DNA from 3 places in the Paenibacillus sp. FSL R5-0519 genome. Region 3 is predicted to be linked to each of the others. Evidence: predicted binding sites of a transcription regulator. Region 3 holds the regulator's gene; each other region holds the start of a gene.
The links. Region 3 encodes NrdR, which represses ribonucleotide reductase genes. Its sites were predicted from a motif close to AACACNATATATNGTGTT; they were not measured.
Positions count from the first base shown of each region.

Region 1: the regulator NrdR is predicted to act here: its motif matches at 1,357-1,374, upstream of MKY73_RS00740 (anaerobic ribonucleoside triphosphate reductase).
Region 2: the regulator NrdR is predicted to act here: its motif matches at 1,556-1,573, upstream of MKY73_RS19380 (adenosylcobalamin-dependent ribonucleoside-diphosphate reductase).

Region 1 covers NZ_CP150234.1:164,519-167,804, forward strand. The annotation lists gene MKY73_RS00740 (anaerobic ribonucleoside triphosphate reductase) at 1-1,310, opposite strand, end outside; gene MKY73_RS00745 (histidine kinase dimerization/phospho-acceptor domain-containing protein) at 1,792-3,286, shown strand, end outside.
Region 2 covers NZ_CP150234.1:4,335,999-4,339,284, forward strand. The annotation lists gene MKY73_RS19380 (adenosylcobalamin-dependent ribonucleoside-diphosphate reductase) at 1-1,495, opposite strand, end outside; gene MKY73_RS19385 (SNF2-related protein) at 2,021-3,286, shown strand, end outside.
Region 3 covers NZ_CP150234.1:4,472,811-4,476,096, reverse strand. The annotation lists gene coaE (dephospho-CoA kinase) at 1-386, shown strand, start outside; gene MKY73_RS20040 (lytic transglycosylase domain-containing protein) at 383-946, shown strand; gene MKY73_RS20035 (alpha/beta-type small acid-soluble spore protein) at 1,029-1,250, opposite strand; gene nrdR (transcriptional regulator NrdR) at 1,367-1,834, shown strand; tRNA gene MKY73_RS20025 (tRNA-Ala) at 2,020-2,092, shown strand; gene MKY73_RS20020 (S-layer homology domain-containing protein) at 2,335-3,286, opposite strand, start outside.

The sequences.
Region 1 (3,286 bases), 2.3 Mb from region 3:
AACGTTCCATGCTTTAATAGATCGGCAACGGGCTCGTCCGGAGCAAGTTGTTCTCCACCTTCCCACACACCCTCTCGCATCATGAAGTCCGATGCCTTGGCAGGCTGTGCTGTCTGAATGCGGTAGCGATGCAGCAGGCCAGAAGCGGCATTATGCATCACGGATTCCAGTGCAGTGTAGAATCCCGCCCGATCGGCAACGGCTCTGTTGCCCTGGCAGATGCCAAACCGGATGCCGAGCTTGACCAGGTTGATGGTATTAAAAGACAGATTACCTTTACCACTTTGACGATTACGACCAAACCGGTCAGCCAGAGTACGTGTGCGGCATCCCATGGTTGCAATGATCGTATCCGGATCTTCCGGATGATAGAAAGGCAGATTGAACGAGGCATCCACATTGACAAAATTAGGATACATCCGCCGGGATGAACACGTGACCGCAAGGCGGAACAGATCATAGTTTGGCTCGCCATGAGCCTGATTGACCCCTTGTTTACATTGGAAAATATGTTGAGGGAATACGGGAGTTTCCCCGTTGCCCAGGCCGCGAATCGTTGCTTCGAGCAATGAACGTGATACCAACCGTCCTTCCGCAGAAGTACATAATCCATAATTCAGTGATGTGAATGGAATCTGTCCACCAGCCCGACTGCTCATCGTATTCAGGTTATGGATCAGCGATTCGGCAGCTTGTCCTGTCTCCAGTTCAGTCTCTTCATAGGCGAAGTCATATGCGCGTGGGCACTGATTCTTCGCTCCCATACTGTCCAGATGAAGTTGTTCATCTTCAATCAGAGCATTCTCACCAAAAAGTCGTTGTCCTTTGCGATAATGTTTGCGAAACGATCGCTGCACATAGGGAGCCAGATCCCAATCAATCTTATTGGCCGATACGCCGCCATACTGACTGTTCTGCTGGGATTGGAAGATGATTGCAACCAGAGCCATCGCAGACATGATCGTCTGAGGTGTGCGAACCGATCCGTTGCCTGTATTGAAACCCCCAGCAAGAAGACGGTCAAACGGGATAAAGATGCAGTTAGTTGTGCCAAGTGCATACTGATCCAGATCGTGTACATACAGATCCCCGTTCTCCACAGCTTGAGCAAGCTCTTTCGGCAACACATGACGCAGAGCATGCCACTTGGCGGTCTCCGAACCGAGCCTGCTCATCTTGCCGCTGAAGGAGTCCCCGTTCAGATTCGCATTTTCCCTCAGCGTATCGGCATCTTCAGCGCCAATAATTCGTCTTCCCAGGTCGGATAATAGATCGGATGCCGGTGGAGTGGCATACTCAAGCAAGTTCATGTAAGGTTCCTCCTAAAATGATGTGATGATCATTTAATTTGCGTTAAATACTATATGTAGATTTGTATTATCCATTTATAAACTATATGTGGTTTTTTGGGTGTGATAATCGTCACACAACTTAATGGACAAAATGGACTTTCCTTTAATTACTGCGGATAAAGGTTCCCAAAGTCTGAGTAGAAGCGTATAATTTCTAGTTATTCTGCATGTAAAATATCCGAAGTTGGACAAGATGAAATTTGAACCATTTGAAAAGGAAATTTGCAGTATATTTACGGTTGTTACATCATTAGTTCAAGACTGCTTTTGTCCAAAAAAGGGGCGATTGGCAGGGAGTATGATTCTCTTTTACTTCTACGGTGTTAATCATATAAGTATAGATTGTGACAGATATTCGGATCATTGATGAACCCTTGTACGTGATTAAACATTCTGATATACAGATTTGAAAGTGCAGCTGAGACAAGAGGGGTGAATCATGGGGACGGCAGAAGGCATTACGAGAGGCTTCTATGAAGACATAAAGGAAGCTGCGGCCCATATCGTGGACGTGTTAAGCGGGATATTGAAGGTCAATACCATCTTCGTTGCCACGAATGATGGGGTGACGAATGTCATTTTGGAGGCCTTTAACCGTACGGAAGAATTGATTGTTAAAGGCAGTGAGCTTTCATTTAACGAATCATATTGCAGTCTGGTGTTAAGAGACAAAGGTAGCGTTCTTACCATTCAGAATACATGTGAACATCCAATGACAAGCTCCATGGACGTCACGAGTGGGCTTGGGAGTCGTTTCTTCGTGGGTGTACCTATCATACGAAGATCTGGCGAAACATTTGGAACGATATGTCTAATGGACAATGCTGGTTATGTGATCAGTGAAACGGATATGAAGACGCTGAACGCGATGGCTGTCTTTCTGGGATATGTTGTGGATCTGGAGAGCACGCTGCATGTTCAGGAGCGAAAGTTGAGTGATTCGGAACGATTGCAAGAGCAGCTCCAGGCAGAGAAAGAACGAGCCGAATCGGAGGCCATGACCAAAGCACAGATGCTCAAACTGATGAGTCACGAGATTCGTAATCCGTTGAACGGCATTCTGGGGTTGACGGATCTAATGCGTACTCCGGATATGTCTGAAGAGCAATCGGAATATGTAAATATGATCGAGACGAGTGGCAACATACTACTCTCGCTCCTGAATAATATGATGAGCTTCAATATTAATGAGGCAGGCAAAACGGTTATCCATGATGATCCGTTTGATCTGGTCGGCACCATTGAAAATACCGTCTATCTCTATGCCGGAATGGCATCGGGCAAGAATATTGATCTGGGATTGAATCTTGATTTGAATGTATCGCAAGTATTTGTTGGTGATGAGATCAAGATCGGACAATTGCTTGCACATGTCATTCAATATGCTCTGGATTCAACACGTGAAGGCTCAGTTCTGATCACGGCCGTGGTGAACGGCGAAGAGACGGAGGATATGGGTACACTTGCGCTCAAGGTGAAATACACGGGTCAGATGGTATCCGATAAGAAGCTGCGTACATTGAACGGCCAAGATGAAAATTTGGATATCCAAAAACTGATTGGAAGCAATCTGGGTTTGGCGGTAAGCCAAAATCTTGCCATTCTCATGCATGGCCGTATTCAGGTGAGTAGTGCGGGAGAGAATGAGACGGAATTCCATATTGCCCTTCCCTTACGCAGATACTGGGAGTTACCTCAACTTGCAAGTATTCAGCAGCGGTTAAAAGGGAAAAAGGTGCTGCTCGCCAAGGACCCGGATATATTGCAAGGCGTTTCTTCCCTGATGCGCAGATGGGAGATGGCTGTGCATATGACCTCGGGTTCGAGTGTAGCACATGAGTGGATCAAGGAGGGCTTCAAGCCGGATGTAGCCGTTGTGGATATGGGACTTCAAGAGGGCGGCGCGGTTGATTTCGTACATGAAATGAAACAGC
Region 2 (3,286 bases), 140 kb from region 3:
CCACTTCAGGGTACCTCGCAACCATATTTTTCATGAATCCACTCTGTAAATACGGTTCAGCTTCGAAAGCCGGGAAAGCTCCCTTCTCTGCTGCAATCTCTGCCGATGCCAGATAGGCCTCCTTCGCCATGAATCCATACAGTTTATCCAGAAATTCAAGGGATTCAGGACTGCCGTACCTTATACGCAGCTTAATCATCAGCTCTGCCAGTCCCATTGTGCCAAGCCCAACCCGGCGTTCACGCTGCTGATTCAATCTATTTTCCTCAAAATGATATGGTGTTGCATCGATGACATTATCCAAAAATCTAGCCGAGATGCGAGTGGTTTCCGCCAGTTCATCCCATGCCACATCATCATTCGTTTCATCATAGAATTTGGACAGATTGATCGCTGACAGATTGCATACACCCCAGCCAGGCAGGCCTTGTTCCGCGCAAGGATTAGTACAGATAATCGGGTTAAAATACCAGCTGTTGGACATCTGGTTATAGTACTCCATGAATACTACACCAGGCTCTGCCGATTTCCAGGCTGATTCAATAATAGTATGCCAGATTTCGCGCGCCTTCAGTGTACGATAGTGTACCACCGCATGACCTGCGGCTTTCCATTGCTGCATATCCCCGTTCCACTCCGTGTCATAGTCTGGATCATTCGTATCGGGGAAAACCAAATCCCAATCTCCGTCCTGCTTGACAGCCTCCATGAATGCGTTGCTCACACATACAGACAGATTGGCATTGGTCACCTGACCCATCGTTTGTTTCACGGTAATAAAATCAAGCACATCTGGATGCCAGTCATTCATCATCAGCATGAGCGCACCCCGGCGGCTTCCGCCCTGTTCAATCAGTCCTGTCGTATAACTGAACAATCCGCCCCACGATACGGAACCGCTGGATGATCCGTTGACACCTTTCACCACCGCTCGGCGAGGACGCAAAGAAGACAAATTAATGCCTACACCTCCCCCACGTGCCATAATCTCCGTCATCTCGGTCAAGGTTTTCATGATGCCACCCCGACTGTCCTGCGGAGACGGAATGACATAACAATTAAAGAGTGTCAGCTCATCGCTTGCCCCCGCTCCTGCAGCAATACGCCCTCCGGGTACTAACTTCCAATCCTCCAACACGGAGCGGAACTTGGACTCCCACATTGCCCGCTGATCTGCTTTAGATTCAACAGAGGCCATGGCTTTGGCAAGTCGACTCCACATCTCTTCCGGTGTTTTTTCGATGTTGAGTGTCAGTTTCTCCACACTGGTCTCGATGATCTCTCCGCTTCGAATCCTTACTTGTACGAGCTGACCCTGACGTTCTATGATTTCGCCCACTTCCTTGGTTGGGAACTTGGGATCATCCTTTGTTAATACCAATACCACATCTCCGACCTTGGCATGATTCGAATCAGCGTCCTTCCAGGCGTATCGGTCCAGAAATATTTTCTCGCTAAGTCCTTCTAATTGGTACGATCGTTGGTTTGATTTCATCGCTACGTTCAACCTCCCCGATTAACGCTCCATTTTTAATATAAGAGTAAAATATGATGAAACACCACATATAGTGATAAAAAACCAGTATATTACACTATATATTGATTTTCCATACGACTTTTATCATAGTCTATCTGCATAGACTCCCCATACTCTGACAAGCTTCTTCACACACCCTCATACGCATGAATACGATATCTGTGAATTTTTTGGGACAGAAAAAACATGTGCCTTTACTAAATTTCTGGGTTCAATATAAGTTAAACTAATCATTTGCACCTCAACGGAGAGGACAGAAAAAACCTGAAAAAGCGGAGCGTTCGCCTTTATCCCCTGATTTCCCCTTCAGAAAAGGGAATCAAAGAAATCTGGGGATAACAGCGATTGGAAGGTTGTTCTGTCATCGTAGTGTTTGTGCAAATAAAATGTAGTTCAACTTATATAGTTATGAACTCACTCTCATTCGTCCATACTATTACCTACGAATAAAACGTCATCACGTATGGCAGGGGAGGAAGCATCATGAACCGGAAAAACCCGCACCACACGAGTCAACCTGTAGCCGAGCTGCCCGTTCCACTGGAATTCGATCGAAGCTGGATCAATCAGTTGGAATCACGACTGGATAAAGGAGGCCCTTGGGGAGATTACCGACTCTTTCAACTGGGCATTCAAGCCGAAGAGACCAATCTGATTCCCAATTTTGACGAGATCCAGTGTTTGAAGCATCTACAAGGCCTTACTCCACTTCCTCACCAGATGGACACTGCACGCAGAGTATTATTTGAAATGTCAGGCCGGGCCATTCTCGCCGATGAGGTGGGTCTTGGCAAAACCATTGAAGCCGGTCTCATTCTGAAAGAATATATGGTTCGGGGTCTCGTATCCAAGGTACTCATTCTCGTACCGGCTTCTCTTGTGCTGCAATGGGTACGGGAGCTGAATTCGAAATTCGGTATTCCTGCCATTGCCCAGAAAAAGGCCTATTCCTGGCAGAATGAAGTAGTCGTTGCTTCCATGGATACAGCCAAACGTGACCCGCATAAAGATATGCTGCTGAACACTGATTACGACATGATTATTATTGATGAGGCTCATAAACTCAAAAACAAGAAAACAACCAACTATCAATTCATGCTGAAATTGCGCAAAAAGTACTGTCTGCTGCTCACAGCTACACCTGTGCAGAACGATATGAGTGAGCTGTTCAATCTGATTAACCTGCTGAAGCCCGGTCAGTTGGGGCGTCAGGGTGACTTTGCGGCGAACTTTGTCGTAGACAAACGGGTTCCGAAAAATCAGGAACAGCTTAAGAACGAGTTATCCAAAGTGATGATTCGTAACCGCCGCGGCGAAGGCCCCGTTCAATTTACCAAACGGAACGTCTCCAACGTGAATCTGCAACTATCGCCCGAAGAACAAGCACTTTATGATGGGGTGACGTCCTTTGTTAAGGATCAGTACCAGGAAGCTGGCGGCAACCTGAGCAGCATGCTCTCCCTTGTTACATTGCAGCGGGAAGTGTGCAGCAGTCGGGATGCTGTATTCGTGACGCTGGTTAACCTGTCGAAGAAACTTCCGCTGGACTCGCCCCTTCGGGACAAAATTTGGGAACTCGTTGCTCATATTAAAGCGATCAAGGAAAATACCAAAGCCGAGAAAACGATGGAACTGATTCGCAACATGAATGAAAAAGTCATTATCTTCACCGAATACCGGGCCACGCAAGAGTATCTGCTGAACTATTTCCGCAACAATGGGCTTACGGCTGTACCCTATCGGGGCGGC
Region 3 (3,286 bases):
TTGTTTTCCAACAACCAGAGGAACGAAAGGCATTGGAGGCTATCACACATCCGGCGATCCGTAAAGAGATGCGTGAACGGGCTGCTGCATATGCGTTGCAACATCCGGATAAACTTGTGGTATCTGATATTCCATTGCTCTACGAGTCGGGTCTGGAAGACGGTTTTGAGGAAGTCATGGTTGTCTATGTACCGAGAGCGGTTCAACGAGATCGCTTGATGAGTCGGGATGGAATGACTGCAGCGCAGGCTGAGGCACGGATGGATGTACAGATGGATATTGAACGCAAAAAGCAGTTGGCTGACATTGTCATCAATAACAGCGGTTTATGGACTGAGACGGAGCAGCAAATTGACTCATATCTACAGCGTAAGGGTTTGTTATGAGAATATTGCGCAAGAAACGAGTACTGCTGTTGATGTTTGTGTCCTTTGTATTGGTGTTATTTCTGAATACAAACTGGATGGCATGGTTCTATCCGATTCATTATAAGGAAGAGATTCGTGCCCAATCTCAGAGCTATGAGGTTGATCCGTTTCTGATTGCTTCCATTATCAAAGTGGAGACCAATTTCAAGACAAGCAAGGAATCCAAACGAGGTGCCATTGGACTCATGCAGCTGATGCCGGACACGGCCAACTGGATATTGGAACAAGCCAAAATTCCCGACACTTCACTGGAGGAATTGAAGCACGAGCCTGAACGAAATATTCAGTTAGGCACATGGTATCTGCGCAATCTGTCCGATCAATTTGGTGGCAATGAAGCGGTGATGATCGCTGCTTATAATGCGGGTCCAGGCAAAGTGAATAGTTGGCTCAGAGATGGTGTATGGGATGGTTCATTCGATACGGTGAAGGATATTCCGTTTGGTGAGACGCGTCACTATGTACAAAGGGTCATTTACTATTATAATCAGTATGTAAAGATCTATAATACGTTCTAAGTATATAAGTAGAAGCACAGAGCAGGCCGGTTGTTCACCGGCCGCTCCATGCTCCTCTGTGTAGCGTATTACGATGCAGATATTATTGGTATTGACCTGCCAATTGCTGTTCTGCAATTGTTACCAGACGCTTCGTGATGTATCCACCGATCGAACCGTTCTCGTAAGAAGTCATGTTACCTTGGTATCCGTCTTGTGGGATGCTGATTCCGAGTTCTTGAGCAACTTCATATTTCATTTGCTCGAGTGCTGCGGAAGCTTTAGTTACCACCAGGTTGTTGGAGTTACCGTTGCTTTGTGCCATTGCTGTTCACCTCCTCGTGAGTTGGTAAAAGTATTATGTCTCGGCAATGCATTTTTCATTACAAAATCAAGACAGGGAATATGTGGTAAAAAGTAAAACGTGGGAAGTGATCTGATTTGAAGTGTCCTTATTGCGGTTATATGGGTACCAAAGTGCTTGATTCGCGTCCGGCCAACGAAGCGAAATCCATTCGCCGTCGCCGGGAGTGTGAGCAGTGTGCCCGAAGATTCACAACGTTTGAGATGATTGAAGAAACTCCATTGATTGTCATTAAGAAAGATGGCAGCCGGGAAGAGTTTAGCCGGGACAAGATTCTTCGCGGGCTTATTCGTGCCTGTGAGAAACGTCCAGTCTCCGTTGAGACGCTGGAGATGATGGTATCTGAAGTGGAGAAATCGCTGCGTAATACAGCTGATGCTGAAGTGGAGAGTCGCCAGATTGGTGAGCTATTGATGGAACAGTTGTTTCCAGTCGATGAAGTGGCATATGTCCGTTTTGCCTCGGTATATCGCCAGTTCAAAGATATCAATATGTTCATGAAAGAACTGAAATCCCTGTTGTCCAAAGACGATCTGGAGGATTAGTGAAGTGGGAAAGGGAGAAGAGCAGTCTGGAGTTCCAGTCCATGTGTGCCCGTGAAATCGGTTGTTCTTCTCCAATCACTTTGGATCTTGAAAAAGTGATTGACAGCGAAAGCTGGATTTTATATGATATAGGAGTCGCCTGTGGAACGTTAGCAGTGTTGGACAAGTTATCTATTTCATATCCTGGGGCCTTAGCTCAGCTGGGAGAGCGCATCGCTGGCAGCGATGAGGTCAGGGGTTCGATCCCCCTAGGCTCCATAGTTAAGAACGCCATCACATTATTGTGATGGCGTTTTTTATGTGGTGAAATACATCAGAACATGTAATGAAGTAGAAGGAATTGGGGACGAGCCAGGGGACGTATATTCTAGATACCAAAAATCGAGGGTTTATAAAGTCCTGACCGGAGAGTTGTCAAAAAAATACAGTTTGAAAACAAGAGACCCCTCCAGCTGGATATTGTCCAACCGGGAGGGGTCTCCTTAATTCTGTATGCGCTTTCACTTAGCCAGATATTCAACGAACCTTACAAAGATCGTGGCTACTTCGGCGCGGGTGGCGGTGGCTTTGGGAGCAAAAAAGTTGCCCGGTTTGCCTAATACAATGCCGTTGCCTTGCAGCGCCTGAACGGCCTCCAACGCCCAGGAGCTGATCTCACTCTGGTCCGTGAAGGGTTTAGAGTAGCTTTCAGGTATCTCATAGCTCTTGTACTGCATGTAATTATAAAGTATCACCAGCAGCTGCTCGCGCGTTAACGGCGAATTGGGGTCAAACAGGTCTACGTTTGTACCGTTGACTATGCTTTTTTCGGCCGCCCACTCGGCTGCCGCGGTGTACCATTGTCCGTCCGTCACGTCATTAAAGCGGGAACTCGTGTAGCTGGAGAGGTTTACGTTCTCAAGATTGGCCAGTACCTGCACGAACATTGCACGCGTCATTGCGCTGCCCGGTGAGAACATTGTGGACGTCGTGCCGTTGAAAAGATCGTATGTGTAGGCGAAATTTATATCGTTGTAGAACCAGTCTTCCATGTTGGCATCCCTGAACGGGTTGCCCGATATCACGAGGAAGCCCAGTGGGGTGGCATCATCTAACACCAGCTCCGTACCCTCACGGATGTTCAGCGACAAGCCGTTGTCTAAGCTGACTTTTGCGCCGCTCAGTCCTACTACAACCGCGCCGCTACTCCGTATCTTCGATCCGTCAAGGATTTGCACTTGATTGCCGTTTGGCAGGTTCACATGCGCATCTTTGCCGACTACTGTGATCGTACCGTCGCTCGCGATCGTCGAGCCGCCCGAAATGGTCACTGTGCTGTTGCTACTAGGGAGGTTCACTTCGGCGATCTTGTCCGCCGGAATGGTTACCTTACCTTTTGAGTCTATCGTTGTGCCTTCAGGTACCTTAATCTCTATCCCGCCCTTGGTCGTAATCGTGCCGCCGGCGGGTAGG